One region of the Halomonas sp. MES3-P3E genome, then DNA from elsewhere that is predicted to be linked to it. Evidence: predicted binding sites of a transcription regulator. Region 1 holds the regulator's gene; each other region holds the start of a gene.
The links. Region 1 encodes PhoB, which activates phosphate uptake and scavenging genes when phosphate is short. Its sites were predicted from a motif close to TGTCATANNNNTGTCANA; they were not measured.
Positions count from the first base shown of each region.

Region 1 (7,695 bases):
GGCACCGGTTTGTGGATTTTTACCAGTACGTGCTGCGCGCTCACGTACCGTAAAGGTACCAAAGCCGATCAGAGCGACATCTTCGCCCTTAGCAACGCTGTTAGTGATTTCATCCAAAATAACGTTCAGTACTTGGCCTGCTTTGTCTTTTGACAGGTCGGCACTTTCAGCGATGGCAGCAGCGAGTTCAGGTTTGCGCATAAGAAATCTCCCTTTAGTAAACAATCGAACTTTTGTTAAAGAATCGAGCGTAAAGCAAATGCAGGTTGTTGGGCGCGTCATTAGCACTAGGTAGCTTCTCTAGCCTAGTCGTGAACGCGACGAAAATCAGCCTAGCAGCGTAGGTGCTGCTCTGGAAAGCTCCACTTTCCTTCTCACGCAGCCCCCTGTCAACGCAAAACCAATCAAACGTCCGTCTTTATTTTCGGCTAACGCACTGATATCGCCACCTTCGCCTTCAATTCGCCAGCGTTCAGGTGGGGTGGTTGGCGGATAGGCGACCACTGGCAGCAGGGGTGTTTTAACGACTATTGGCCAAGCGCCAAAGCTGACCGACGTGGGAGTGCCCGCAAGCGTTGCCGCCAATGCCTTGGCGCTCGCTTGCAGCGGCTGCACGTACATGGCGTTAACGCCATCGACGCAGGCGACATCGCCCAGGGCGTAAATATCGGGGTGTGAAGTACGCAGTTGGCGGTCAACGTGTATGCCGCTCGGCGATACGTTAAGACCCGCGGCTTCGGCAAGCGCCGTACGCGGTGTTAGGCCAGTTGCCATTAGTACGAGATCGGCGCTGATAGTCTCGCCGTTATCCAACCGTAATACGATGTCATCACCGCTGCTGAGTGTTAGTGAATCTATCGTGCGGCCTAAGCAGAGTCGGATGCCTGCCTCATTGAAGGCATCGCCCAGGGCGTTGCCCAGTGGCGTGGGCAGCAGGCGGGGCAGTAGCGTAGCTTCAGGCGCTATGACACTGACGTGATGACCTCCGGCGTGCAGGTCATTAGCAAATTCACAGCCGACCAGCCCGGCGCCAACAATCGCCACCCTTGCTGAGCCTTGGCCTAACGCCTGATGAAAGCGTCGGTAGTCGTCTAGGTCATTAATGGTGAAGCAGCGTGGGGCTACGCTGGGGTCGATGCTGAACGGCATCCTGGGGGCAGCGCCGGTGGCTAATACCAGTGTTTCGTAGCTTAGTTTTTCAGAGCTAAGTTTTTCATAGTTGGGCGCTTGTCCAGCGTCGAGAAGCAGTGTCCGGTTATCCACATCCAGTGCCGCCACGGGGGTGTGGGTAATGATGCGGGCGTTTAACTCATCGCCCAGCTCGGCAGCGTTTCGCTGGGCCAGTTTGTTGGGCGCTAGGCCTTTAGCGAAGCCGGTGGAGAGTAACGGTTTGCTGTAATCGTCACCGCTGTCAGCACTAATCAGCGTGATTGACCGCTGATCACCGAGACGGCGCAGTGCGCGGGCTAAGCCAATCCCGGCCATTCCCGTGCCAATAATGACCAGCGCAGCGTGGGATGAAGAGAGCTCTGGTTGTGAGGGGGGCATGCAGACACCAAAAAAGTCGCTGAAACAAAAGCCTGTTAGTGCTGCATGTTACACTAGCCGACTCGTTTATTGCCCTGGAGAACTTGGTGACGCCTGCAGCTTTTCGGCAAACTCCTCACTTTTCGCGCTGGCGCCCCGTTGATGCGGCGCGACCTGCCATGAGTACTTCCTGGTGGCAGTGGGTTGCCTCAACCGACTCATTAACCGCCCGTTTAATAGCCGCAGGAGGTGAAAAGCAGTTTCGCGTTCGGCTGCTACGCCAGGGCGTAGGCTGGCCGCGAGAGGATGAGGCACGGGCGTTGGGCATTGCTCCCAAACGCTACGCATGGCTGCGTGAAGTAGCGCTATGTTTAGATAATACACCGTGGGTGGTGGCGCGCTCCGTCGCCCCGCTTACTCAGTTAAAGGGCCAGCGTTTGGAAGGGTTAGGTGAGCGCTCGTTAGGCAGTTGGTTATTTCGTCAGCCAGGTTTAATTCGCGGGCCGCTTGAGGCCACCTCCCATCCCCCCTTATTTGCTTGTATGAACGGTATCGAAAGTGACTGTACCTGGGGCCGACGCTCGGTGTTTTATCACGGCGGGCTGTCGTTATTGGTGCAGGAGTATTTTTTGCGTGCGATGGCGGATGACCTTGATCTGCCATCGCGCTAGGCTAGCGCCTGCATCTTATTTTTCGTGAGGTAAGCATGGATCGTTCACTGTTGCGGCCGAAGGGATGGGCTCGCGTGGCAGATTTTATACAGCTGATGCGTTTGGATCGACCCATTGGCACGTGGCTGTTGATGTGGCCGACGCTTTGGGCGCTGTGGATTGCCGCTGAAGGGGTACCCGGCCGTGATGTACTGCTGATTTTTGTGGCCGGTGTTTACGTCATGCGCGCGGCTGGCTGCGTGGTGAACGATTATGCAGATCGCCATTTCGATGGCCATGTGAAACGCACTAAGCATCGCCCGCTCGCCACAGGTCGAATCAGCGAAACCGAGGCTCAATTGCTGTTTATTGGTTTGGTGGCCGCAGCGTTTATTCTGGTGCTACTGACTAATTGGTTTACGGTGCTGCTCTCGTTGGGCGGGGTATTTCTGGCAGTTATTTACCCGTTCATGAAGCGTTATACCCACTTTCCCCAGGTGGTGCTGGGGGCGGCATTCTCATGGGCAATTCCAATGGCCTTTGGCGCCGTGCTGGGCCATGTGCCGTTGGAAGCGTGGCTGCTTTTCTGTGCAAACGTGCTATGGACGGTGGCGTACGACACGCAATACGCCATGGTCGATCGCGACGATGATTTAAAAATTGGCATTAAATCGACAGCCGTGCTGTTTGGCGACGCGGATCGCCTGATAATCGGCCTACTCCAGGTAGCTACCCTGGGGTTACTGGCATGGGTAGGCTGGCGGGTCGGGTTAGGTGGGTTCTTTTGGCTAGGGCTCGCTGCAATGGCGGCAACTTTCCTGCATCAGCAGCGCTTAATTCGTTATCAGGAGCGGGATCCCTGTTTCCAGGCGTTTCTGAATAATCACTGGTCGGGGCTGCTGATTTTTGCTGGTATTGCGCTAAGTTGGTGGCCTGCGGCGGGTTAGTAACTGCCATTGTCATGTAACTGTCATCAAGTCATGGTGTTATCGTCACTGACATGTCATTGAACTGTTTTCTTTGAACTGTTTTCTTTGAACTGGCTTTTTTGCACACCGTGAGGCTCTGGTATGACCGCCAAAACCGTTCTGATTGTCGATGATGAATCGTCGATTCGCGAGATGATCGCGGTAGCGCTGGAAATGGCTGACTACCGTGTGCTCGAAGCAGATAACGCCCAGGATGCTCATGCCATGGTGGTTGACCACCAACCTGATTTATTGCTGCTTGACTGGATGATGCCTGGCACCAGCGGTATTGAACTGGCTAGGCGGTTGAAGCGCGAAGAAGCCACCGCCGAGATCCCCATTATTATGCTCACCGCTAAAGGCGAAGAGGATAATAAGATCCAAGGGCTTGAAGCCGGTGCCGATGACTATATCACCAAGCCCTTTTCGCCCCGCGAATTGGTGGCACGGTTAAAAGCAGTGCTGCGCCGCGCGACGCCGCGTGGCGTTGAAGATCCGATTGAGATTAATGGCCTGCTGCTTGATCCGGTAAGTCACCGGGTAAGCGCACACGGCAAAGCGTTGGAAATGGGGCCGACCGAGTATCGTCTTCTGCAGTTTTTTATGACCCATCAAGAGCGCGCTTACACACGTAGCCAACTGCTTGACCAAGTATGGGGTGGTAATGTGTATGTCGAAGAGCGTACGGTCGATGTGCATATTCGACGCTTACGAAAAGCGCTGGGCGATGTGCATCAAAACCTGATTCAAACGGTTCGGGGTACCGGATACCGTTTCTCTGCACGGGTGTAAATGTGCGCCTATGGAGCCGTGAACTGTGGCGTCTAGCGTGGCTGGCCACACTGGGTACTTGCTTAGGCTGGTTATTGGGCTCAGCAGGGCTAGGGCTTGCGGCAGGGCTTGCAGTATGTCTGTTTTATCACTTGCGGCAGCTACGCAAACTTTATTTATGGCTAACCCTACATCCTCACGATGAGCCGCCTGCCGCTCACGGTATGTGGGGTGAATTGTTTGATCGTTTATACCGCTATCAGAAAAGCCAGCGTATAACGCAAAGTCGGCTGCGCGCTACCTTGGCCCGTATTCAAGAGTCGTCTGAAGCGATGCGCGACAGTGTGGTCATGCTCGACCGCCACGGTGATCTGGAGTGGTGGAACAGCGCTGCAACGAACATGCTGGGGCTACAAACTGCCCATGATCGTGGTCAGCACATTACCAACCTACTGCGTGAGCCAAGCTTCATCCGCTACTTTAACGCGCGAGAGTATGGCGAGCCGCTAACGCTGACATCGCCGATTGACGAGCGTCGAATCCTGCAGTATCAAATTACCCTGTACGGCGACGATGAACGGCTGGTAATGGCTCGGGATATCACGCGCTTGCACCGCCTGGAACAGATGCGGCGCGACTTTGTTGCCAACGTCTCTCACGAGCTGCGCACGCCGCTAACCGTCCTTTCCGGCTATCTGGAAACCTACAGCGATATTGCTGACCAGTTGCCTCCGCGTTTGGGTAAAAGCATCAACCAGATGCAGGAACAGACGCAGCGAATGCAAAATCTGGTCAATGATCTATTGCTGCTCTCCCGGTTGGAAATCGACCAGGGTGGGAAAGATCACCATCCGCTGTCGCTAGGGCCTTTGCTACAAAGCATTTGTGATGATGCGCTGGCGCTGTCGAATCAGCGCCATACCATTACTGTCGCGCTTGAAAGCGATGCACGCCTGCTGGGTAGTGAACAGGAAATTCGTAGCGCCATCTCTAACCTCGCCTTCAATGCCGTTCGCTATACGCCAGCAGGTAGCCACATCACCTTACGTTGGAAATCTAGCGCGACTGGCGGCGGCTGTATTGATGTGGAAGACAATGGTGAAGGCATCGATCCCGTCCATATTCCCCGACTAACCGAACGTTTTTACCGTGTCGATAAAGGCCGTAGCACCGCAACTGGCGGCACTGGCTTAGGCTTGGCGATCGTTAAGCACGTACTATTACGCCACGATGCGCAATTACAGATTGAATCCCACCCGGGTAAAGGGGCGCTTTTTCGCTGCTCATTTCCCGCTTCACGTCTTGTATAGGTCTCATTAAGCGACCTCTCACACAATACCTGTAAAAGTGTGCAATATTGGCATGTAAAATTGGTAAGAGTTTACTCATGTGCCATTTTTATACAGTTTTTAGGCCTGGTATTCCGATGTTAACAGAGTGCTTTATCTTGATTTTTTTTATTAAGCTGTTGATTTCATGTGTTTTAATTTTTTTGTTGAGTTTTTGGCATGCTAGCTGCAATATTAAAAACAGGTAAGGACGTATTGATAGGTTAGATAAACATTGTACTGACGATATGACGAAGAGTTTGTATCTGTAAAAAGGATCGGTAAAAAATAGCAGTAGCGGACTAATCATTAATTATCTTTTTAGATATCAAAGAATGCCCTTTCAACGGATGAAAGGTAGATTGACAGGATGTTACAAAGGCAAGGATGCTTTTTAGGTTCAAGGATGAATCGTTAGGAAATCAAACGTTAGTCAGGGTTAATTCCAAGGTTGGAGTCCCGCACAAGGAGTGGAAGCTAACGTTAGTTATTACCTATAGCCTATTCTGATATCGGGCCTCGCTAGTCGGGGCCTAATTTTTTTGCTGCCTGCTTTTTTGTAAGCTTATAATACTTACTTCTACATTGTTTTATTTTTACTCCTCCATCTCTTTTTGTATTTATGTAATGGGCTATTCTCTCCATTCATCCATGAGTGGTCTAGGATTCGATCGCCCTAATGTTATGGCAGAGTCCCATCGTACTAGTGCTCAAGCAGAATATACCGCTAAATATTTAACGCATAACGTAGGCGATTGAAACGTTTGGTAACAAAAGTTTGCAATTATGTTGAAATATATTACGATAGAGGTGTGACACGCAGAAGCGTGTCACACCGATAGGGATGCAGGTCGATTCAAGGAATGAATCAAACGACAATCAAAACGCTGGTCAGGGTTAAATTCCAAGGCTGGAATCCCGCAAAAGGAAAGGAAGCTAGCGTTAGTTATTGTCCAGATATTGTGTCCTTAGACCCCCATTATGCGGGGTCTAATTTTTTATAGGCAGCAACTTTTTTTAGTGATGGTGATGCCCATCCGCGGCTTCACTACCTTCCTGGGCGCTTTGTACCCAGACCTCAATGTCCACATCACCTTGTTCAGCAAAGGTTAGCGTGATGGGAAATCGGTCACCTTCCGTTAACGGTTCGCTTAGCCCAATCAGCATTAAGTGAAAGCCACCACCAGGACGCATGGTGTAGGTTTCCCCAGCCTCAATAAAAAGCTCGCCCACATGACGCATCTGCATCATGTCGCCGTCCATTCGCATATCGTGAAGCTCCACTTTTTTGCTTGCAGGGCTGCTTGCGCCAATCAAGGTAACCGGGTCTGAAAAGGTGGTGATATCCACATAGGCGGCCCCATTGGCCGCACCCGGAGGGGTCGGTATGGCAAAGGGGTGTGCGATACGCATCGTGTCTGTTTGTACGTCGTGGGCTATCGCTACTGATGCCACCATAGAGAGAGTGCTGACTAAACACACACACAGCCAAGCGATGGGTTTGAACATACATTTATTCCTTTATTGTTGATTGAAGGCAGGAGAGCAATTTAAAGCGTAAAAATAGCAAAGTAGCCGAGCATAGGTAATAAGCGCTACTGCGGCGCGATGCCACGGGCATCTCCATGCACGTCTCTGTAGTGATCATCCCAGAGCAGTACGGCACCTGCCACGGCGCCGGGAATAAGGAAGAGATTGGCCAGCGGAATCCAGGTGATGAGCGTGACTAACCCCCCAAAGCTTAAGCTTTGCCACCAGCGTTTCGAGAGCCGTTGGCGCATATCGGAAAACGTCACCTTATTGTTATCCATTGGGTAGTCTAGATAAGTAATGGCCATGATCCAGGCGGAGAATAGCGCCCACAGCAGGGGGGATACTAAGTTCAGCCCTGGAATCCAGCTAAGCACAAACAGACCGGCGGCACGGGGCAAAATATAGGCGAGCTTAACAAATTCGCGGCCAATGGCATCAATGGCTGTTTTAGTAAGGTTGCGGTCATCAATCGGTTCACGGCCAGTCACTTGGGTTTCGACTTTAGCGGCCAAAAAACCGTAAAAAGGCGCGGCGATCAGGCTGGTCACCAGCGTGAAGGTAAAAAACACCACCACTAACAGGCAAATCACGAAAAGAGGCCAGATAAGCCAGGAGAGCCAATCAAGCCAGGTTGGTACCATGTTCATCCAATGATCTAGCCAACCACCGAAGCGGTTGAGCACGAAGCTGAACATGCTGACGTAAACAATCAGGTTGACTAAAATAGGCAGAAAAATATAGCGGCGCATACCCGGCTGATACACACAGCGTGTACCTCGGCTAAGCGCAGTGACAGCATCCAGCATGGTGGGGGAGACTCCTTATGATTCAAACGTCCAGGCCGCTTAACAGCCTGGACGTATTGCAGGAGGAAACCCCTTTCAGGTCAAGACTTTTTTAGCACTTGCGGGTCAAGGT
Region 1 is NZ_PJBT01000182.1:146,996-154,690, reverse strand. Features, by position in the region: gene CXF87_RS13340 (HU family DNA-binding protein) at 1-201, opposite strand, end outside; gene CXF87_RS13335 (NAD(P)/FAD-dependent oxidoreductase) at 328-1,548, opposite strand; gene CXF87_RS13330 (chorismate--pyruvate lyase family protein) at 1,587-2,198, shown strand; gene ubiA (4-hydroxybenzoate octaprenyltransferase) at 2,234-3,124, shown strand; gene phoB (phosphate regulon transcriptional regulator PhoB) at 3,248-3,937, shown strand; gene phoR (phosphate regulon sensor histidine kinase PhoR) at 3,940-5,226, shown strand; gene CXF87_RS13310 (copper chaperone PCu(A)C) at 6,262-6,753, opposite strand; gene cysZ (sulfate transporter CysZ) at 6,840-7,583, opposite strand; gene phoU (phosphate signaling complex protein PhoU) at 7,664-7,695, opposite strand, start outside.

Region 2 (7,695 bases), on a different contig from region 1:
CCAGGGGGCTGCCCACCAAGGGGTAGTCGCGTTTTGTCCGCCGCTAACTCCCGAGGGCGAAGAGTCGCTCTGGCTTAAGCTGCGTGCTTGGCCCTCGAATACACCGCCACTGTTGCTGATTTTGGATGGCGTGACGGATGTGCATAACTTCGGTGCCTGCCTGCGCAGCGCGGATGCCGCCGGTGCGCACGGGGTGATCGTGGCGAAGGATAAGGCCGCACCGCTCAATGCCACCGTGCGCAAAGTTGCCTGTGGTGCCGCCGAGGTGGTGCCGGTTTATCAAGTGACGAATTTGGCGCGTACGCTTGCCAAGCTAAAAGATGCCGGTGTCTGGATAACCGGCACGGCAGGTGAGGCTGAGGCCAGCGTATTTGATATTGACATGACGGGGCCTACTGCCCTGGTGATGGGAGCAGAAGGCAAGGGTATGCGGCGGTTAACGCGCGAAGCGTGCGATAACCTTGCCAAGTTACCGATGGCAGGGGAGGTTTCTAGCCTCAATGTGTCAGTAGCTACCGGTATCTGCTTGTTTGAAGCTGTCCGACAGCGCCAGCTTGCAAGTTAACCGCCGTACTACTAAGATACACGCGCCCGTTTGTCTGCAAGCGGGCGTTAGCTGTGAGAATTAGTAATTGAAACTGTCGTTAAAAAACAGTTGTTGAAATAAAAGTTCTGTTTGATGCCCCGGTAGCCGTTTAATGCGGTGGCGGAGCACTTCAGTTAACTCCTTGCTTCCTTGTCGTCGTTTACTGCCTTTAGCAGTAGCACACAACGGAAGCTGTCAAACCGCAAGGAGATCCTATGCGTCATTACGAAATCGTGTTTATGGTCCACCCGGATCAAAGCGAGCAGGTGCCGGCGATGGTTGAGCGCTACACCAGCATCGTTACTGAAAACAGCGGCACTGTGCACCGTCTAGAAGATTGGGGTCGTCGTCACTTGGCTTACCCGATCAACAAGATCCACAAAGCCCACTACGTGCTGATGAATGTCGAATGTAACGGCGAAACTCTCGATGAAATCGAGAATATCTTCCGTTACAACGACGCCATTATCCGCAGCCTGGTTGTTCGCTGCAAAGAAGCGGTTACTGAAGCTTCCCCGATGATGAAGCCGGCAGAAGAAAAACGTCCGCGTCGCGAAGAAAAACCGCGCGCTGAAGAAGAAGAAACTGCCTGATTTTATTCACTGCACGTTTTAAGGAGCTAGTCCATGGCACGTTTTTTCCGTCGCCGTAAGTTTTGCCGCTTCACCGCTGAAGGCATCAAGCAGATCGATTACAAAGATCTGGACACGCTGAAGGCTTACATCACCGAAACCGGCAAGATCGTTCCAAGCCGTATTACCGGCACCAAAGCACGCTATCAGCGTCAGTTGGCGACTGCTATCAAGCGCTCGCGTTATCTGGCACTGCTGCCCTACTCCGATAGCCACCAGTAAGCGTTTAACGTGATGCTGGCACTAGCCCGATGGCTAATGCGGGGCACGCCTTACGCAGCAGGCGGGGCGGCCCTGGCAACGCTAGTGCCTTGGCTGTTCTGGTTAGGGGCAGCCATCGCCGCGTTGATGACGCTACGCAAAGGTTTTGCACCTGCGCTGCCAGTCATTATCGCTGCAGCACTGCCGGCTGGCTGGTGGTGGGCACAGGGAGACGTCATTCCGCTTGCTAGCATACTGCTGGTAACGCTGATGGCCGTTATCCTGCGCGAGAGGATGCGTTGGGGTGAAACGTTGATTGTGGGGACGTTGGTCGCCGCTGTCATGGTTCAGCTTGGCATCTTCAGCCCACCAGGCGGCACAGAGTTAATGCTTGAGCAGTTGCGGGAAGGTTCAGAAGAAGTGGACCGCATGCTCACGGAATTCGCCAATCAGGGCTACGATACCCAAACCATCGCCGCGTTAGTGGTGGGTGGGGTGACTGGGCTCGTCGTACTGTTGGCAGCAATAGTGTGTTTAGCGCTTGCGCGTAGTTGGCAAGCTGGGTTGTATAACCCAGGTGGCTTTCGCGAAGAGTTTCATGCACTACGCTTAACACCCAAAGAGCTGGCCGTATTGGTCGTCATTGGAGTGATAGGCATGCTGCTGGGCGCACACGCGCTGGCGATGCTTGGTTGGATTCCGCTGTTGGTAGCTGGCGTTGCGTTAGTGCATGGGTTTATTGGAATAAAGGGGATGAACGGGCTGTGGCTGGTAGCATTTTATGTGCTGCTAATCACGACCTGGCCCACGATTCTCATTGTGCTGCTGTTGGGGCTGATTGATACATTCGCGAACGTTCGCGCACGCCTTGCCCGCAGCAACTGACAAGAGGTTTACGAGATGGAAGTCATTCTGCTCGACAACATTGGTAAGCTGGGCGGCCTGGGTGACAAAGTCACCGTGAAGCCTGGTTATGGTCGTAACTACTTGGTGCCTTACGGCTTAGCCGTACCGGCCACCAAAGACAACATCGAAGCGTTTGAAGCACAGCGTGCTGAGCTCGAAGCGCAAGCCGCTGAGCGCAAGGCAGAAGCCGAAGTGCGCGCTGAGCAGCTAAACGACATCGAGCTGTCTTTGGTTTCCAAAGCAGGCGACGAAGGCAAGCTGTTCGGTTCTATTGGTCCGCGTGACCTGGCTGACGCCATTTCCTCTGCTGGCATCGATATTGCCAAGAGCGAAGTGCGTATGCCGACAGGGCCGATTCGCCAAACTGGCGAATACGACATTGCTATTCACTTGCACGCTGAAGTGAATACGACTGTACGTGTAGTAGTAGTTGCAGAGTAATTAAGTAAGTGCTACTTAAGTACGAGATAAGTGCCAAGTAAGTATTTAGTGCTTGGTCACTCACTGTACTGGCACGAACGCCTCAAAAGGCGCGGGGAAACCCGCGCCTTTTGTTATTTCTGACGCCTGTGCTGCAAGACGGTAGTGCTGGATAGTGTCATAAATCCGCCTGGTCTATTACGGTTTGGCGTTTTTCAGACAATGTCTAGATTGGCTGTGATGTCGGTGGTCGAACGTCCTCGCTCCGGCTAAGATACCCCTCTTCATTATTGGCTACGCTGTAGTATTTAAAGGAGCTCGCTATGCAGGACCAGCCTTCTGCTGATAAAGAAACGGCAGCGCTAAAACTGCCGCCGCACTCTCTGGAGGCGGAGCAGTCGGTATTAGGCGGGCTAATGCTGGATAACCAAGCCTGGGATAACGTCTCAGAGCGCTTGGTGGCGGATGATTTCTACCGTTATGAGCACCGTTTAGTGTTCAACGTGATGATTCATCTGGCTGAATCCGGTCAGCCATTGGACGTGGTAACGCTTTCCGAAGCGCTGGAAGCGCGGGATCACTTGGATACGGTCGGTGGGTTAGCGTTTTTAGCCGAGCTTGCGCGTAACACGCCCTCTGCCAGTAATATTCGCGCCTACGCCGATATCGTGCGTGAGCGGGCAACGCTGCGTAAATTGATCCGGGCTGCTAACCAAATCGCCGATAGCGCTTTTTCCCCTCAAGGGCGTCCGGCGGATGAATTGCTCAATGAAGCGGAACGGTTAGTGTTCCAGATTGCCGAGGAGCGTCCTAAAACCGGCGGTCCTATCGGTATGAGCGATTTGCTGACCAAAGCCGTTGATCGCATTGATGAGCTGTTTAACCTGAAAGGTGAAATGACCGGGCTTTCCACCGGTTTCCGTGACTTGGATGAGATGACCACTGGTCTCCAGCCGTCGGATATGGTGGTGATTGCAGGTCGTCCCTCCATGGGTAAAACCACCTTCGCGATGAACCTGGTTGAGCATGCGGTTATTTCCAGCGACAAGCCGGTCATGGTCTTCTCTATGGAGATGCCCGCCGAATCCCTGATGCTGAGGATGCTCTCATCGCTGGGTAGGATTGACCAAACCCGCGTACGTACCGGGCAGTTGGAAGATGAGGATTGGCCGCGCTTAACCTCCGCCGTCAATCTGCTCAAAGACAAACAGCTGTTTATCGATGATACCGCGGCCTTATCGCCAAATGAGATGCGCTCACGGTTGCGTCGGGTGGTGCGTGAGCATGGCAATATTGCACTGGTGATGATCGATTACCTTCAGTTAATGCAGATCCCCGGCTTCAATGAAAACCGTACCGGTGAAATTTCTGAAATCTCGCGCTCGTTGAAGGGCTTGGCGAAAGAGTTTAATTGTCCAGTCGTGGCACTTTCCCAGTTGAACCGCTCGTTGGAGCAGCGTCCGAATAAACGGCCAGTCATGTCGGATTTGCGTGAGTCGGGCGCCATTGAGCAGGACGCGGACGTCATTGCCTTCGTTTATCGCGATGAAGTCTATAATCCAGATAACCCCGATAACCAAGGTATCGCGGAGTTAATTATTGGTAAGCAGCGTAACGGCCCGATCGGCACCGTTCACATGGCGTTTATCGGTAAATATACCCGCTTCGAGGATTTGGCCCCGGATAGCTACGGTCAAGCATTCGGCGACTAGGTTTTTACAGGCTGGTTTGGGAAGACCGGCTTCAAAGCCAGCTTTGTGATGAGTCACTTGAGGATGGGGAGCGAGCTCGTATAATGCCCCACCCATGATATGCAAATAAACGGGAGTAGCAAATGGCAGGTGGATTTCGGCGCGGTAATCGGCAGCGTCTTCCTAAGCTAGAAGGTCGCGGTGAGCTTGAAGCACTTGAGCGTGAAGGGCCTTTCAAAGAGTGGTTAGGTATGCCAGATCTTTATCGCTACCATTTGGTCGTGGAGGGAGAAAAGTACAGCTATCAAACCGAAGATGGAGAGCTGCCCGTTAAGGTGGGGGATAAGGTCGTGTTTCGCTACAAAGAGACCAAAGGCGGCAACTGGATTGACCGTAATTCACTTGGCAAAGCCATCGACCCTTCTGAATACCAGTAAAATAACGACTTCTTGACGCTTCGGTCAGGAACTCTCTTGCGCTATTGCCCTCGAATGCAGTTGAAAATTAGTGGTTAAGAAATCAGTTGTTGAATAACCCACTATTGTGAGTCTATCTTTTAATGGATGTCACAACACTGCAACAACAGGGCAACAGGAACGTCATAGGGTGCAGTCATGCTGTGCCCTGATGCCATACTTGATGACATAGACAAATAACAGGAGGGAACCATGGAACTGAAGGATCTTAAGCAGTTTGTCGCCAGCCACGACAACTTTGAAATTCGCGTGATTACCCATTCGGGTAGCCGTTTTTATCAGGTTGAGCTGGAAGATGTTGAAGGCGAGCGCCATATGCTGATGCAGCGTTCTAAGCCAATGCTATTTCGCTCGCTGGATGATGCCTATATGGAACTCAAACGGGCTGGCATTCACCGCGCTTACTTAGTACAGCACGTGCCGCACGATGAAGTAATTGGTCGTGACGCTCATTACAGCGAGCCGCTTACATCGCGTATGCCGTTAGTATTTTAAGTTTACGCGCTAACCCAAACGCTTCACGTATAAATCGTTAACTCTTAGCTTTACGCTTTTCCCACCACCGCCCGATTCGTATTCGACGACGGGCAAAATAACGGTAACCGGCATTCATCACGCCGCGTACACCCGGTAAGCATGAAATCTTCACCAGTCGCCGGTAGCCCAACACTGCATAGAGGGCACGGCTGGCATCCATCCCGATATACCACTCTCCTTGGCTATCTTGTAGATGTAGTTGGCCCATCATCGCATTAAATTCCTGCCCGTACGCCTGAGCGTTAAAGTCACTGGCCTGGATATCTACCAGTGCGATGCGTTCCTGGTGACGATGCTTTTTAAGCCATGCCACTTCTTGCTGACAAAAAGGGCAGTGGCCGTCATGAAACAGCGTAACAGGGAGCGATGCCTTCAGTGGTGAGTAGCGGCTCATTGTTATTCCTTATTGGCGTTCGGTTGTGGATATTGCATAGCCTGCCGTGTGGCAGGATTGCCCGTAGCCTGGTGATGTCTCCAGTTGTGATAAAAAGTTTTCAGCCTGCTGGCGAATAGCTTCACGCTTCTCATCGGTCATGCGCCTCAGGGAGCCGTAGATTAGCTTCATGCGTGGGTTTTTATTTAATCGCTCCGCATTGGCTTCAAGGAAATGCCAGTAAAGGCTATTGAAAGGGCAGGCGTTGGGGCCGATGACCTGTTTTGGCGAGTAGCGGCAGTGCTGGCAGTGATCTGACATTTTGTCGATATATTTACCCGAGGCACAGTAGGGCTTGGAGCCCATTAAGCCACCATCGGCATGGAGTACCATGCCCAAGGTATTAGGCAGTTCCACCCACTCGCTGGCATCGGCATAAACCGCTAAGTACCAATCGCACAGAGCTTCCGGTTTGACGCCACAGAGGAGGGCAAAGTTGCCAGTGACCATTAGCCGTTGAATATGATGGGCGTAACTATTGTCGATGGTCATTTGAACGGCGCGATTTAGGCACCGCATATCGGTGTCTGCGTCCCAATAAAAGGCTGGTAGTTCGCGCTTAAAGCCTAGTGGGTTGGCGCTTTTGTAGCTGGGCATCTGTGTCCAGTAGAGCCCGCGCACGTATTCGCGCCAGCCAAGAATTTGACGGATAAATCCTTCAACCGCATTAATCGGGGCTTCACCGGTGTAATAACACTGCTCTGCGGCTTCGCAAACCTCATGAGGAGACAGTAGGCCGATGTTCATCGCGGCAGAGAGTCGCGAGTGATACAAATAGGGTGCGGAATCGCTGATGGCATCCTGATAGCGGCCAAACTGAGCCAATCCATGCTGCATAAAGTGCTTAAGATCCACTAATGCCTGCTTACGGGTCACCGGAAGGTTAAAGTTCGTCAGTGTGCCCATATGATCACTAAAGTGGCGTTCCGCATCGGCCAGAGCGTCTTGGGTAAGCTTGTCTTGGCGGTGTTGTGGCAGCTCAGGAAACTCAAGCGCTGACTTGATGGGCTGGCGATTATCGTGATCAAAATTCCACTTGCCGCCAGCAGGCTCATCGCCCTCCATCAGGAATCCGGTCCGCTTGCGCTGTTCACGGTAAAAATACTCAAGTCTTAACTGTTTGCGGCCACTTGCCCACTGGCTAAAATCGCTGGGCGTCGTAAAAAAACGCTCATCTTCAAGAAGCCGCCAGGGAATCGTGGCGTCTTCACGCTGGTGCATCGTCTTCCACAGCCGCCACTCTCCAGGCCGCGCAACGCGTATCTCGTCGCAGCCATACTGTGCGGCTATACGCTCGGCTTCCTCAATGAGGGAGTGGCAATTATCGGCATCATCCAGGGCGCTGTAATGGACTTGGAAACCCTTATCACGCAGTGCCTGGGCAAAGTGACGCATGGCGGCCAAAAAAAGGGCGATTTTGTGAATATGATGAGGCACATAGCGTGCTTCTTCAGCGACTTCGCACAGAGCAACGACCGCATTGGTGGGGGCTTCTTGCAGCGTTGTGAGTGAAAAAGAGAGCTGGTCGCCGAGTACTAGAAGCAGAGGCTTAGACATGAGTTGGCCTGTAGTTATACAAATGATGTCAATAGTATAACTTTATGCCGCCGCTTTGCCGAAAAGTGATAGGATTTAGCCCTCTGGTATTCATAAATTGTATTAGTGATCAGTGACACCGTTATTTTCCAGGAGCAAGTGTAATGACCGAAAATGTCGTCAAGGATCAACCGGCCGAGGGTCGGTTGGCCCATGCACCTAGTGATCACCCGTCGGTGCCGCGTGCCAAGGTCGGTGTTGTGCTCGCGAACTTGGG
Region 2 is NZ_PJBT01000191.1:58,904-66,598, forward strand. Features, by position in the region: gene rlmB (23S rRNA (guanosine(2251)-2'-O)-methyltransferase RlmB) at 1-565, shown strand, start outside; gene rpsF (30S ribosomal protein S6) at 802-1,179, shown strand; gene rpsR (30S ribosomal protein S18) at 1,213-1,440, shown strand; gene CXF87_RS19170 (hypothetical protein) at 1,453-2,304, shown strand; gene rplI (50S ribosomal protein L9) at 2,320-2,766, shown strand; gene dnaB (replicative DNA helicase) at 3,069-4,457, shown strand; gene CXF87_RS19185 (hypothetical protein) at 4,580-4,873, shown strand; gene CXF87_RS19190 (DUF6482 family protein) at 5,105-5,407, shown strand; gene CXF87_RS19195 (thiol-disulfide oxidoreductase DCC family protein) at 5,445-5,843, opposite strand; gene CXF87_RS19200 (cryptochrome/photolyase family protein) at 5,853-7,439, opposite strand; gene hemH (ferrochelatase) at 7,583-7,695, shown strand, end outside.
Region 2: the regulator PhoB is predicted to act here: its motif matches at 5,001-5,018, upstream of CXF87_RS19190 (DUF6482 family protein).

Region 3 (7,695 bases), on a different contig from region 1:
ATGCGGGCAAGCTAAAGCTCGAAGAGTATCTAGCCATGACCCTGGCGCCACTGCGCGGGCGCCGGGTAACGGATGTGCAAAAAGAGGTCGAGCGGTTTGTCGCCACGCATCTCCAACCGCGTATCTTCACTCAGGCCTGGGCCTGCCTGGAAGCGCATCGCCAGGCGGGCGATACCCTGCTGCTGATTTCTGCATCTGCGCGGCATCTGGTTCAGCCCATTGCGGCTACTTTGGGGATCGAGCACGTGCTGGCGGTAGAGCTGAGCATCGAACATGGCATCAATGAAGACGCGCGCTATACCGGTGGTAGTGAAGGTATTTTTTCCTATCGCGGCGGCAAAGTGCTGCGCCTGAAGCAGTGGCTGATCGAGCAGCAGATCACCCCCAGCCACACCACGTTTTACTCCGATTCCCGCAACGACCTTCCGCTGCTGCAGTACGTGGATTGCCCGGTTGCGGTCAACCCCGACGCGGTGTTGGCCGAGGTGGCTAGCGTTGAAGGGTGGCGGCGCTTAGACTGGCGGGCGCCAGCGCCTGTGAGCGCTTCGTCGCCCAACGCTTTGCCAGGAAAATCGGCGCATGCCTGATGTTATTAATACACGCCTTCAACAAGGAGAGCGTCCTTGAGCCCAGCCGCCCTCGCGCTAGTGCTGGTGTCGGTGTGTATGCACGCTGGATGGAACGTGCTAGGTAAGCGCAACGCGCCGTCGTTGGCCTCATTTGCTCTGGCTTATGGTGCGGGAGGGGCGGTCATGCTGCCGCTAGTATTGCTTGGGCCATCATTAGCGGCGTTACCCAGTGCTTTTTGGGGATGGTTGGTACTCTCTGGACTGTGCCAGATGCTCTATATGGGCGGCCTGGCCTGGGCCTATGCGCGGGGGGAAGTGAGCGTGCTTTACCCCATCGCCAGGGCATTGCCCGTGGTGCTGGTGCCTTTGGTTTCCATCGCGCTGCTGGGCAGCCGTGTGTTGGATGCCTGGGACGGTTTGGGAATGATGCTAGTAGTAGCTGGCGCGCTCTGCCTGCCGCTTAGCCACCCGGAGGCGCGTCGGTTTTCCACCTATTTCACGCCCGCCATGGGGTTTGCGCTGCTGGCGGCGGCGGGAACGGTGGGCTATTCGCTCATCGATAAGCAGGCATTAGGCCACATGCAGGGCGCTGGGCACAGCGTCATCACCGCTGGAGCCGTCTTTATGGTGCTGCAAGCGGTGATGACGCTGACCTGGGCGGTACCGCTACTGGCCCTGCTGCCTGCCGAGCGCCGCCGATTGCCCGCGCTTCGCCAGCAGGGCCTGGCGATGCTAATCACCACCGGGCTGATGATGACCTGCACCTACGGCCTCGTGCTGATGGCCATGGCGATGACCGATGAAGTGAGCTACGTGGTCGCCCTGCGCCAGCTCTCGATTCCGGTAGGCGTGTTGATGGGCGTGCTATGGCTAAAAGAGCCTGCTTCCACCGCTAAAACACTTGGCACCTTGGTGATGCTGGCGGGGTTGATCATGGTGGCACTGTAGTCGCGCCGCCTGCTCGCTCTCTAAACTAGAGCGCCTGCCACACCAAGTTAATCCCCACTAAGAACATGGCGATGATCACTAGGCGGTAAAACAGCTTTTCATTGACGCGGCTCTGCAGCCAAAGACCGTTACGTACACCGATCCAAGCAACGGGTACCAGCAGCAGCGAGGCCCAGGCGCTAGTCATGTTGACCTCGCCTAACCACACATAAGGCCCCAGTTTGATGGAGTTCACGACTGCGTAGGTCACCGTGCAGGTGGCAATAAAGGTCTCTTTGGAGAGCTTGCGCGGCATCAAGTACATATTCATCGGCGGTGCGCCCGCATGGGCAATAAAACTAGTGAACCCGCAAACGCTGGCGGCAGGTAGCGCCCATCGGGAAGAGATAGGTTTCTTGGCCACGGGTTTCAGCAACATATAGGCCGCAAACACTACCGAGAGAAGGCCCAGCACCAGCCGCACTCCTTGCTCACTCAGGCTGCCAAACAGCAGCGTTCCCACCGTGACGCCAATGAATAACCCTGGCACAAAGCGCCACACTTCCGCGCTATCGTGTTTACTCCACCACGCTTTTACCGCAAACACATCCATCACCAGCAATAGCGGCAACAGTAATCCGGCTGCTTGGGTCGGGCTAATCGCCAGCGCCATCAAGGGCACTGAAAGCGTGCCGAAGCCACCCGCAAAGCCGCCTTTTGATACGCCGGTCAGGTAAACGGAAAATACGATTAACAGCCAAGCAATCACGGTATAGTCGGGGAGCATGAACGCCTCTGGATATTCAAAAAAGTGAACCACAAAAAAAGCCCCGCATTAGCGGGGCTCATCAGCATAGCATTAGATAAACGTTAGCGGGCGAAGTGAGTGGCGACGCCGCTTGCACCATTCAATGGCTTTGATCACAAAATAATCAGCGTCGCGAGCCCCAAGAACGATAGAAAGCCCACCACATCCGTGACGGTGGTGAGAATTACCGCGCCGGAGAGGGCAGGGTCAATCTGTAGCCGTTTCAACACCAGGGGAATGAGGACGCCGGATAGGTTGGCAAGGCTCATATTGATAAAAATCGCTAGCGTGATGACGAGCGTAATCAGCGGGTCGCTAAACCACAGGTAGGAAATACCGCCGACCACCAGGGCCCACACCAAGCCATTACTCATCCCCACCCATAGCTCTTTATTATACAGCCAGCGTTTATTGTTACCGGCAAGCTGCCCGAGCGCCAAACCGCGTATCACTACTGTCAGGGTCTGGCTTCCGGCAATTCCGCCCATGCTAGCGACTACGGGCATGAGAATGGCGAGCGCGACGATTTGATCCAGTACGGCTTCAAACTGCCCGATCACAAAAGCTGCTAAAAAGGCGGTCAGCAGATTAATACCCAGCCACATACCGCGGCTTTTCGCGCTGCGCGCAATGGGGGTAAACACTTCTTCTTCGTCGCTAACGCCTGACATGTGTTTCAACGTCATGTCAGCATCATCTTGGGTGATTTCTAATACGTCGGCAGCGTTTAGCTGGCCGACCAATAACCCATCGCTATCGCACACTGGCACAAAGTGAAGTTCTTTAGAGCGCAATAATGCAGCGGCTTCACTCACTTTCATTTGATCATTTAGGGTGAAAAAATCATCCATGTAATCATCAACCACGGCTTCTTGTGGCTGTTTGATTAAATCAATCAGGCTCAAGGTGCCGAGTAGGCGTTTATCCTTGTCTGTAATCATGATTTGCTGTGATTCATCATCGAGCAGGTGATGAATCCGGATATAGCGTTGTACGGCCTCTAATGACACGCCTTGTTTTACATTGACCGTCTCGGGGTCCATGTATCGTCCCACTACATCATCTTCATAGGCATGAAGGTTCTCAACCTGGGCGCGTATCTCCTGATCCAAGCTGGCATAAACGGTGGTTTTGATCTCTTCGTCGGCGACATCAAGAACGTCGGCGACTTCCTGGGCATCCAAGCCTCTGACTATCTGTTCAACATCGCTGGCAGAAAGATCCTCAATATAGTCAGCGCGAATATCCTCATCGACTTCTGCTAAAACTTCACCAAGCACATCGTCTGGAATGTAGTCCCAAAGTAAATCACGGGTTTTAGCGGGGAACGACTCAAGCGTGCGCGCAATCGCTAATATATCGAGCTCTGTGAATAGCTCTTTGAGGGCAGCGGTATCTTCTTCATCTAATAACTTTTGAAGATACAGCAGTTGCTCCTCGGTATTGGTATATTTTTCATCATCGCGCATAGAGTCCATCCTTATAAACACTCATTTTTAACACAACCACTTGAAAGCTCGTGATGGCTCACTATGGATCTTATCGGCAGGCTTGGTTGAAAGCCATCCCGGCTTTTGGCACGGCATTGTCTGCGCCGGGAGGCGTTGAGTTCTGATGTGCGGCAAGGGCGAGGAAGGTAGGGACGAGGATGGCAGTGACAAAGATAGCAGAGAATAGAGACAGACTTCAGAAGCTGGAATACCGCCTAGTCGAGACTTCAGGTCTCGCACCAGGCGGGCAGTGAATGGGGGATAGAACTGGTCAGATCCTATCCATTCCTAAACAGGAAACTGTAAGCATTAAGCGCAGGCACACCGCCCAGGTGGGCATAAAGGACTTTGGAGCCTGCTGAGAATTCACCGTTACGCACCATGTCGATCATGCCGTGCATCGATTTGCCTTCGTAAACGGGGTCGGTGAGTACGCCTTCCAGACGGGCGCACAGGCGAATGGCTTCTAGCGTGCCTTCGTTGGGCAGGCCGTACTCGGGGCCACCATAGCGGGTATCCAGAATCACGTCGTCATCGGCAATGCCGCCTTCCAGCTCTACCAGCTCAGCCGTATGGCGCGCGATACGCAGGATTTGTTCGCGGGTTTGTTCGGGTTTGGCAGAGGCGTCAATGCCAATCACTCGCTGGGCGCGGCCATCGGCGGCGAAGCCGACCACCATCCCTGCCTGGGTACTGCCGGTAACTGAGCACACGACGATATAGTCGAACTTGAAGCCCAGCTCTTTCTCCTGTTGACGCACCTCTTCGGCAAAGCCCACAAAACCTAAGCCGCCGTAAGGATGCTCGGAGCAGCCTGCGGGAATCGGGAAGGGCTTACCACCCCGCTTGCGCACATCCTCCATCGCCTGCTCCCAGCTGGGGCGGATCCCGATATCGAAGCCAGCATCATCCAATCGAACATCGGCGCCCATGATGCGCGACATCTCGATATTGCCCACTCGGTCATACACCGCATCGGAGTAGTTGACCCAGTTCTCCTGCACCAGCACGCATCGCATGCCCAGGTGAGCAGCGACGGCAGCGACCTGGCGGGTCTGGTTCGACTGAATACCGCCAATCGACACCAGCGTATCGCAACCTTGCTCCAGTGCCTCAGGAATCAAGTACTCCAGCTTACGGGTTTTGTTGCCGCCAAAGGCTAAGCCGCTATTGCAGTCTTCGCGCTTAGCGTATAGCTCTACTTCACCGCCTAAATGTTCGCTTAGCCGCTTGAGGGGGGTAATGGGAGAAGGCCCAAAGGTAAGCGGATAACGTGGGAAACGATCAAGATTCATATAAAAAATCTCCTACTTCTAAGCGAGAAAGAGCGGCATAAAAACTGCCTAGCGAGGGTAGATGTGAAACCTTGGCGTGCTCGCAAATTTTTATATTTAGCATCGTTTTATAGTAAGCGGTGACGTTATTATTTGTGTTGCAAATTATCTGTTTTATAGGCAATAAAAAGTGATATAAATAAAGATAATCGGTTTTAAGTTTTGCTAAATAGCCAATAAGGACACTATTAGTGTGTGCAAAGCGATCGCTTTCGCGCTCAGATGCCGACCAGCCAGCGGGTGAACTGGATCGTATCGACAAGCGAATTCTCAAACTGCTTCAGAATGACGCCACGCTCTCGAATGTGGCCTTGGCCGAGCGCGTTAACCTAAGCCCTGCAGCTTGCTTGCGCCGAGTGGAAAGGCTCAAACGGGATGGGGTGATCAGCCGGGTGGTGGCGCATTTAGACCCAGAGCAACTGCAAGCGGGCATGGTGGTATTGATTGGCGTGGTGCTGGATCGCTCGACGCCGGAATCCTTCGCCGCCTTTGAGGAGGCGGCCCAGAAGGTGTCAGGCTGTATGGAGTGCCACGTGGTCACCGGGGAGTTTGACTATTTCATGTTGGTACGCACGCGGGACAGCCAAAGCTTCAACAGGCTGCATGCTGAACAGTTGCTCTATCTGCCTGGAGTGCGCCAGATCCGCTCATTTATGGGGCTGCGTGAAGTGGTCTCGACCCATAAGGTGCCGATTTAGTGATGTGTTAAGGCGAAGAAGAGGGCTCAGGACGGGTAGCTAACCACAGAGCGATCATTATAAGGAAAGCGACCACACCCCAGCGCAGCCAGCCCTGGTCGAGTGACCAGACCACGATCAATGCACTCAACGCGATCATGCTGACGGCTGCGAGCTTGGCACGCCGGGGAATGGCGCGCTCTTGCTCCCAGGTGATCAGCAATGGCCCGACATAGTGGCGGGAACGGATCCAGACTTCAAAGCGCGGTGAGCCTTTGGAGGCACAGTAAACAGCGATCAGCATAAAAATAGTGGTGGGCATTAGCGGTAAAAAAATACCCACCAGCCCCAGGCTGAAACTAATAGCCGCCAACGCCACCCATATGATGCTGATCAGTCTCATCCTTGCTCCCGATTGGCTCGCTGTTACTCAGTGCATTGCATTCTGTGTTAATAAGTATGGTCTTATATCACGGCTTCGCCATGCAGGTAGTTAGTCTTCATATAAATGCAGATACTCCGTCATCGTCCTGTCATTTAGCTTGTTTAGTGTCTCCTAACGTTCAATCGTTGGCATACAAACGATCAGGGGGAGACCACCATGAGTAAAGAGATCGAAGATCATCGCCTGTTTAACCGCAGTAGCAATCAGCCTTTTGCTGAGGTATTAGCGCGGCACGTATCCCGACGTGATGTGATGCGCGGCGGCTTGGGAGTCGCTGCTGCCTCGATGCTCAGTTTTGGTGGCGCTGCCCAGGCGTTGGCTTCCAGTGGCGCGCAGAAAACGCCTCTGACGCTTGCTTTTGAAGCGGTGCACGGTTCGCTCACCGACGCGATCGTGGTGCCGGAAGGCTATGTGGCCCAGGTGTTGGTGCCTTGGGGCACGCCATTGAACACAGGCGATGCGTGGCAGGCCGACCAAACCATGACACCTGAGCGGCAGGCGGAAAGTGTCGGCATGCACCATGATGGCATGGCCGGTTTTGCCTTGGACGCCGACAACGCCTCGCGTCGTTTCGTGCTGGCGCTCAATAACGAATATATCGACCAAGCCGCACTATGGGCACCTCAGGGCGGCCCCGCCAATGCCGAAGAGGGCCAGCGGCCAGCAGATGAGTCGCGCACCGAGATCAACGCTCACGGTGTCACGCTTGTCGAAGTCGAAAAAGACGCCAATGGCCAATGGTCGCATGTGCCGGGCTCGTCATATAACCGCCGCTTCACCAGCGCAACGGTGATGGAGCTTTCCGGGCCCGTGGCTGGCAGTGACTACGTCAAGACACAGTTCTCTCCGACAGGCATGCAAACCCGCGGCACGAACAATAATTGCGGTAATGGGGTAACCCCCTGGGGAACCTATATTGCCTGTGAAGAGAACTGGCCCGATATCTTCGTCAATCGTGGCGAGCGCTTTCAGGACGACGCCCGCATCGGCATCCCCACGGACAAAAGCCGCTATGGTTGGGACACATCCGCAGGCGATGCCTCCGAGGAGAATGGTGAGTTCGCCCGCTTTGATATCACCCCACGTAGCGAGCGGGCGGAGGATGATTATCGCAATGAGGCACGCACCTTCGGCTATCAGGTGGAGATTGATCCCTATAGCGGAGTGCGGGCCGTCAAGCGGACAGCGCTTGGGCGTTTCCGCCATGAAGGATGCTGGTTAGGCAAGCTGGAAGCCGGTCAACCGGTGGTCTACTACTCGGGGCACGATGCCCGCAACGAGTATGTGTATAAATACGTCTCCGACGCTGCCTGGGATCCCGCCGATGCCAATCGACCCGGCGAAGCGTATGACCGTCTTGTCATTGGCAGCAAATACCTGGACAACGGCACGCTGTTCGTGGCCCGTTTTCATGCCGATGGCAGCGGTGAATGGCTGCCGCTAAC
Region 3 is NZ_PJBT01000030.1:15,164-22,858, forward strand. Features, by position in the region: gene CXF87_RS09415 (HAD family hydrolase) at 1-587, shown strand, start outside; gene CXF87_RS09420 (EamA family transporter) at 624-1,517, shown strand; gene CXF87_RS09425 (sulfite exporter TauE/SafE family protein) at 1,543-2,283, opposite strand; gene mgtE (magnesium transporter) at 2,418-3,773, opposite strand; gene CXF87_RS09435 (1-aminocyclopropane-1-carboxylate deaminase) at 4,073-5,089, opposite strand; gene CXF87_RS09440 (Lrp/AsnC family transcriptional regulator) at 5,320-5,826, shown strand; gene CXF87_RS09445 (YbaN family protein) at 5,834-6,208, opposite strand; gene CXF87_RS09450 (PhoX family protein) at 6,407-7,695, shown strand, end outside.
Region 3: the regulator PhoB is predicted to act here: its motif matches at 6,326-6,343, upstream of CXF87_RS09450 (PhoX family protein).